Regions from separate parts of the Gottfriedia sp. NPDC057991 genome, predicted to be linked through region 1. Evidence: riboswitches for the same ligand, from Rfam matches in the RefSeq annotation. Region 1 holds a riboswitch; the other holds the start of a gene.

What was found. A riboswitch is a leader RNA that binds a small molecule or an ion and turns the genes downstream of it on or off. The one in region 1 is predicted to bind thiamine pyrophosphate.
Region 2: linked by a shared signal. The riboswitch ahead of thiC (phosphomethylpyrimidine synthase ThiC) and the one ahead of thiD (bifunctional hydroxymethylpyrimidine kinase/phosphomethylpyrimidine kinase) in region 1 are both predicted to bind thiamine pyrophosphate.

The regions. Positions count from the first base shown of each region.
Region 1 is NZ_JBHVQN010000003.1:276,784-280,209, forward strand. Features, by position in the region: gene cytX (putative hydroxymethylpyrimidine transporter CytX) at 1-1,158, opposite strand, end outside; gene thiD (bifunctional hydroxymethylpyrimidine kinase/phosphomethylpyrimidine kinase) at 1,151-1,957, opposite strand; TPP riboswitch at 2,093-2,203, opposite strand; gene ACFVR2_RS12840 (FeoB-associated Cys-rich membrane protein) at 2,310-2,462, opposite strand; gene feoB (ferrous iron transport protein B) at 2,481-3,426, opposite strand, start outside.
Region 2 is NZ_JBHVQN010000005.1:369,644-373,069, reverse strand. Features, by position in the region: gene thiO (glycine oxidase ThiO) at 1-519, opposite strand, end outside; gene ACFVR2_RS18280 (thiamine phosphate synthase) at 503-1,117, opposite strand; TPP riboswitch at 1,205-1,314, opposite strand; TPP riboswitch at 1,551-1,665, shown strand; gene thiC (phosphomethylpyrimidine synthase ThiC) at 1,802-3,426, shown strand, end outside.

The DNA.
Region 1 (3,426 bases):
TACACAAATTAAAATCATACTTGGTACAGTAGCCCCAAGGAAGAAGTCTAATTGTACAAACTTACGATAAATAAAAACTCCTAAAACCCATGTAATAAACGCGATCCAATCAATTTTCAACGATTTATTTATACTTGTTCTTTTTAGAATAAAATAATCCGTTAATAAAATTGCATATAGCGGTGCAAAAAATGAACCAATTGTATATAAAAATCCTTCATACTTTTCAATTGGGAAAATAACGGCTAATAATGTTCCTATAGCTGTAACGATAAGGGCTATATGTTTTCCATTTAGTTTTGGAAAAATGGTTGTAACTGATATTCCGGCAGAATATGCATCCATGAATGTTGTTGTAACAGTAGCTAGGACGACGATACCTACTGCAAACAATCCTAGATTTGCACTCATTAAAACAGCAACCGGGTCTACTTCATTAAAAGCAAGTGCTGCGCCTAGCCCAATAATATACATCCAAGAGCTACCAAACATATAACCTATAAAACTACCAATTGCTCCATCCTTTGTTGTCTTTGCAAATCGAGTATAATCACTAATTAATGGAATCCACGATAGTGGCATAATGACTGATAATTCAACTGCTTCTCCAAAAGATAATCCGGTAGTGCTTGGTTGAGTTAAGATTTTATCGCTTTTAAAAATAACAAAACACAGTACAATTGTTAGAACAAATAATAAACAAACGGCTAAACTATTAAGTTTTTTTGAAGCATTTTGTCCAAAGTACAACCAGATTGCGATTAATATTCCAATTACTAAACACCAAACCCATAAGTGATCAAATTTATAATCTTTTATTGTAACTAAATTGATTGAGCGAGCTCCTGTTAAAATCATAATTGCCGTCCAGCCTAGTAACTGTAGAACATTTAAAATCGAAAACAAATAGCTACCATAGCTACCAAATGAAATTTTTGTAGATTCCATTGCTGACAATCTTTGTTGAGAACCAATGACTCCACCTAAAATAAGTAATAGTGTTCCAAGTAAATGCCCTACTAAAATGGCCGTCAAACCTTTCTTAAAACCTAGTGGTGCTACCAGTGCACCAGTCATAATTTCCGCTACGGAAACTGCCGCACCAAACCAAAGTGTTGTAAAGTTCCACTTTGTCATTTTTGCATTTTGATTAGACATGTTGAACGCCTGCCTTTTCATACAATGAGTAGAAATGATGGACAGGACCTACCCCTTTTCCGATTGAAAAGGAATGTTGAATTGCTAATGTTATATAGGTTTTCGCCTCTCTAATTGCCTCATTTAATTCAAGTTCATTTGCTAAATTAGATGTAATCGCTGAAGATAAAGTACAACCTGTACCGTGGGTATTAATTGTATTAATTCTAACGCTGTTAAAGCTTGTAAACTCCTCACCATTAAAACAAATATCGGTCGCTTCACCTTCTAGATGACCACCCTTTACAAGGACGTTCTTAGCACCTAATGAGTGAATTTGAATAGCAGCTTCTTTCATCTCGTCAATCGTTGTAATTTTTCTTCCGGTAATAACTTCTGCTTCAGGAAGATTTGGCGTAATTACAGTTGCTAGCGGAATCAATTCTTGTATTAAAGCTTCCTTTGCATCCGGACTTAATAAATCAAATCCGCTTTTTGAAACCATAACTGGATCAACTACGATTTGCTTTGGTTTATATTGCTTTAGTTTCTCAGCAATTACTTTAATCGTCTCTATTTTGGATACCATTCCAATTTTTACAGCATCTACTTCAATATCAGTAAAAATTGCATCTAACTGACTAGCAATAATCTCTGGTGTCATGTCTTGTACTGCAAACACTCCTTGCGTATTTTGAGCTGTTACTGCTGTAATTACACTCATTCCAAAAACACGATGAGCCGAAAACGTCTTTAAATCCGCTTGAATACCTGCACCACCACTTGAATCAGAGCCTGCTATCGTTAATACTTTTTTCAATTTTCTTCCCCCTATTTCATGAATAGAACTCTTTGATCTTACAGATAGAAGATGAAACTTGATTTTAAATACAAAAAAGCACAAATCCCATAAGGACCTGTGCTCGAACAAATCAATGTTATGAATACAAAAAATGTATTCTACCGTTCACTTTCCTACGCTGGCATTATCCAGATCAGGTTAAAGGGTCAAAGACTATTGTGTCTTAATCTCAGCCGACCATTTACGGCACCCCTAGTACTATTCAATTATTTAAGTTGATTACTTTATCATCTTAATTAATCCTTCTACTTAATTCAAGTATTTAGACAGATTACTTTAAATTAAATCTTTTCTAGTTAACGCTATATTTCTATTTTGAATAATTTGTATCACAATTTGAACTACAAGTTTTTGCGATTGAGCAGGAACCACATTTACCTTTTTTAGTTTTCTTTATATATCGTAAAAGTGTCCACCCTGCGTATCCAAAAATAAGAGCTCCTATTATAATATTGACAATCATAAGTAAATACTCCTTTCTTTAGTAGCCTAATAGACTCCCAACTTGATAGATCATTAGCGCTAATACATATGCAATAACTAATGCATATCCAACTGAGAAATACGTCCATTTCACTGAACCTGTTTCCTTACGAATTGTCGCAACAGTTGCAAGACATGGTACATACAATAAGACAAAAACCATAAAGCTAAATGCAGAAAGTGCAGAGAATTGTGTTGACAATATCCCTTGTAAAGAATTCGCATTCGGCACGTGATAGATGATATTCATGGCAGATACGACAACCTCTTTAGCCAAAAATCCTGTTAGTAAAGAAGCACCTGCTTGCCATGTTCCGAATCCTAACGGTGCAAGTATTGGTGTAAGTATGCCCCCAATCATTGCTAAAAAGCTATCATCCATCGAAACACCTAAACCACTTGGTCCCATGTAAGATAATAACCATATTACGACAGAACCACCAAAAATAAACGTACCTGCTTTTCGAATAAATCCTTTACCTTTATCCCATGTACTTCTAAACAAAGCTTTACCTTGTGGCATACGGTACGGTGGGAGTTCTACGACAAATAATGAAAACTCACCCTTTAATATAGTAGATGAAAAAACCTTAGCTAATATTAGTGCAACTACTATTCCGAGTATATAAAGTGAAAATACAACTATTGCTTGGTTTTTCGCAAAAAAGGCTCCAACGAATAGTGCATACACTGGTAAACGTGCCGAACAAGACATTAATGGTGTTAACAAAATTGTGAGTAGTCTCTCTCTAGGCTGTTCAATTGTTCTAGCTGCCATAACTCCAGGTACATTACAACCAAATCCTATAATCATTGGAATAAATGCTTTCCCGGTTAAACCAACCATTTCCATTGAACGATCCATTACTAAAGCCGCTCGAGACATATATCCAAAATCTTCAAGGAATGATATTAGTAAAAACAAAATAAAAATTTGTGGAACA
Region 2 (3,426 bases), on a different contig from region 1:
ATGAGTATATTCAAATATAGATGCACCTAAAATTTGAGCACTCTTGCAAAACGCGTTACAGGCAGAAACAGGTAATACATTCACGTCGTCTTCAATATAAGCTGCTCCAATTATGTTTGGATGGACGCCAGGTATCTGTTTTTTTAACTCCTCCTGGTTATACCAAAGTGCCGAAGTTTGAGTGAGTAATGGAGTTAATTGTTTTTTTTCTAATTCTGTATAAGCTAGTTTGAATATGCCACCTGTTTTTAGTTCAATATCAATTCCACATAATTCTTTTAATTCTTCTTGAAGTTGAAAATAAGTTAATTGACTGTTTCTAGCAAAAGTAAAAAATGACTCGGACTGATCCCACTCGGAATGGGCACCAAGCATTCCAGCAGCTGCCTTAGTTGTTTTCTGTCCAACTTGCTGTCCTTCAAGAACTGCGACATGAATATTTTCTTTCGCTAGATAATAAGCAATGGAACAACCTATTATTCCACCACCAATTACTACAACATCATATTTCTTGTTCATAAGCGAATTTGCACCTTTCAAAATATTGCAGCGCAGCTTCTAGAGGATTTCGGGCAGAAAATATGCCAGACATTACAGCAATACCATCAATGTCGTTCTCTTTTAGAACTTGAATATGTTCAGGTAATAATCCGCCGACTGCATAGATTGGTATAGTTAACGTTTTTTTCATCTCTGGAATTAGTTCAATCCCATTAGGTGTTAATCCATTTTTACACTCTGTTTCAAAACAATGACCGTACATAATATAGTCAGCTTTATCATTTTCTGCCTGTATTGCTTCAGTAAGTGTATGAACTGATTTTCCTACTCGTAAATTAGGAAAATATTCTTTTACATCAACAAGTGGAAGACCATGTCCTGGCAAGTGAATATTTGATAGGTTAGAGAAAATAGCGATATCTAAACGATCATTTAAAACAATTTTTTTCATATCTACTTTGTTTATTTTTAGTAGATTTAAGAGTGATATTAGCTCGATTGCCTTTTTCGACTTTTCGCGAATATGTACATAGTCGACTGCATCGATTATTTGAATTATTTTTGTAGCAAGTACTTCGACTGAGTGCTGATCATCTGTAATTGCAATAAGTTCCATGTCCCAGCCTCTTTCATTATCAAAATTTTTTCAACAAAAAAACCACTTTCCTAAAAAAAGAAAGTGGTTACAATGCACGCGAAAAAAGTTTAAAGTGCGCCACTTTCCTACGCAGGTACTAGCCTGTTCAGGTTTTGAGGGTTTAAAAGTAACTACTTTATTCTCAGCCCTTATCAAGGGATCCCCTAGTGATGAATATGTATGAAAATTAATCTTAGCATAGCATATAAAAAATAATATTCAATACTAAATTTATTTTTACTAGTCTAATTTTATTACCAGAAATTGGGCTTGAAGTATAGTGAAATCAAGTATTTTTGGGAGTATAAAAAAACAAAAAAATTTTTTTATTTGGAATTTCTGTAAAAATTTAGGGAAATAAAAACATTTACATTTTAAATTTGTGGGTTTATATTTAGTTTGAACAATTTAATAGATTGACTAGGGGTGTCCAATTAGTTGGGCTGAGAGAGAAACGCAATTAAGTTTCTTAACCCTCAGGACCTGATCTGGTTCATACCAGCGTGGGGAAGTTAGAAATTTCTCATTAATGATTTCATAATTGTTAATGTAGTTTTGCTAACACTTAGCCGGGTCTTAAAAATAAGATTCCGGCTTTTTTCATGCTTTAAATGAATTGGATTTCGTCCTTTTTAAACCAATTAAAAAGGGGAATGAAATCAAATGAACAATTCTGTAAATGAAATGAATTTTTCCATCATGTCTAGTTTTTCAGGGAGTAAGAAGGTATATGTTGAAGGATCTAGACCTGACATTAAGGTGCCAATGCGTGAGATTCAATTAAGTCCAACAACTGGCACTTTTGGAGAAGAAGAAAATGCTCCAGTTAGAGTATACGACACTAGCGGACCTTACACAGATTCAGCTAGCTCAGTTGATATTCGAAAGGGACTTAAGGCGATTAGACAAAACTGGGTGATTGAACGAAATGATGTTGAAGAGTATGAAGGGCGCGAAGTAAAGCCTGAAGATAATGGATATAGAAAAGAGCCAGATCAACATAATGTTGAAGTATTTAAAGGGTTAAAAAGAAAACCGTTACGTGCAAAGGATCATGGAAATATTACGCAAATGCATTATGCTCGTAAAGGGATTATTACACCTGAAATGGAATTTATTGCGATTCGAGAGAATGTTTCAGCTGAATTTGTTCGTGATGAGGTTGCAATAGGAAGAGCTGTCATTCCATCGAATATTAATCACCCTGAAAGTGAGCCAATGATTATCGGTCGTAATTTTCATGTGAAAATTAATGCCAATATAGGTAATTCAGCTGTCACGTCTTCAATCGAAGAAGAAGTAGAAAAAATGACATGGGCTACTCGTTGGGGAGCGGATACGATGATGGATCTTTCTACTGGTAAGAATATTCATACAACACGTGAATGGATTATCCGAAACTCTCCAGTACCAGTAGGGACAGTTCCGATTTATCAGGCGCTTGAAAAGGTTAATGGAATCGCTGAAGATTTAAGCTGGGAAGTATTTAGAGATACTCTAATCGAGCAAGCTGAACAAGGTGTAGACTATTTTACGATTCACGCGGGTGTATTATTACGCTATATACCATTAACGGCAAAACGAGTGACAGGAATTGTATCTCGTGGTGGGTCTATTTTGGCTCAATGGTGCTTAGCTCATCATAAAGAGAATTTTTTGTATACTCATTTTGAAGAAATTTGTGAAATTATGAAGCGCTATGACGTAACATTCTCTTTAGGAGATGGACTGAGACCAGGCTCAATCGCCGATGCAAATGACGAAGCACAATTTTCTGAGTTAGAAACACTAGGTGAGTTAACGAAAATTGCATGGAAACACGATGTTCAAGTTATGATTGAGGGACCGGGACATGTACCAATGCATTTAATTAAAGAGAATATGGAGAAACAATTAGAAATTTGTCAGGAAGCGCCATTTTATACATTAGGACCGCTAACGACAGATATTGCACCTGGATACGATCATATTACCTCAGCAATCGGTGCAGCAATGATTGGTTGGTTTGGTACTGCTATGCTTTGTTATGTAACTCCGAAAGAACATTTAGGTCTTCCAAATAAAGAAGACGTAAGAGTAGGCGTTATTACATACAAAATAGCGGCGCATGCAGCTGACTTAGCAAAAGGACACCCTGGTGCACAAAAAAGAGATGATGCACTTTCTAAAGCTAGATTTGAATTTAGATGGCGTGATCAGTTTAATCTTTCTCTTGATCCTGAAAGAGCAATTGAATATCACGATGAAACATTACCTGCTGAAGGAGCTAAAACAGCACATTTTTGTTC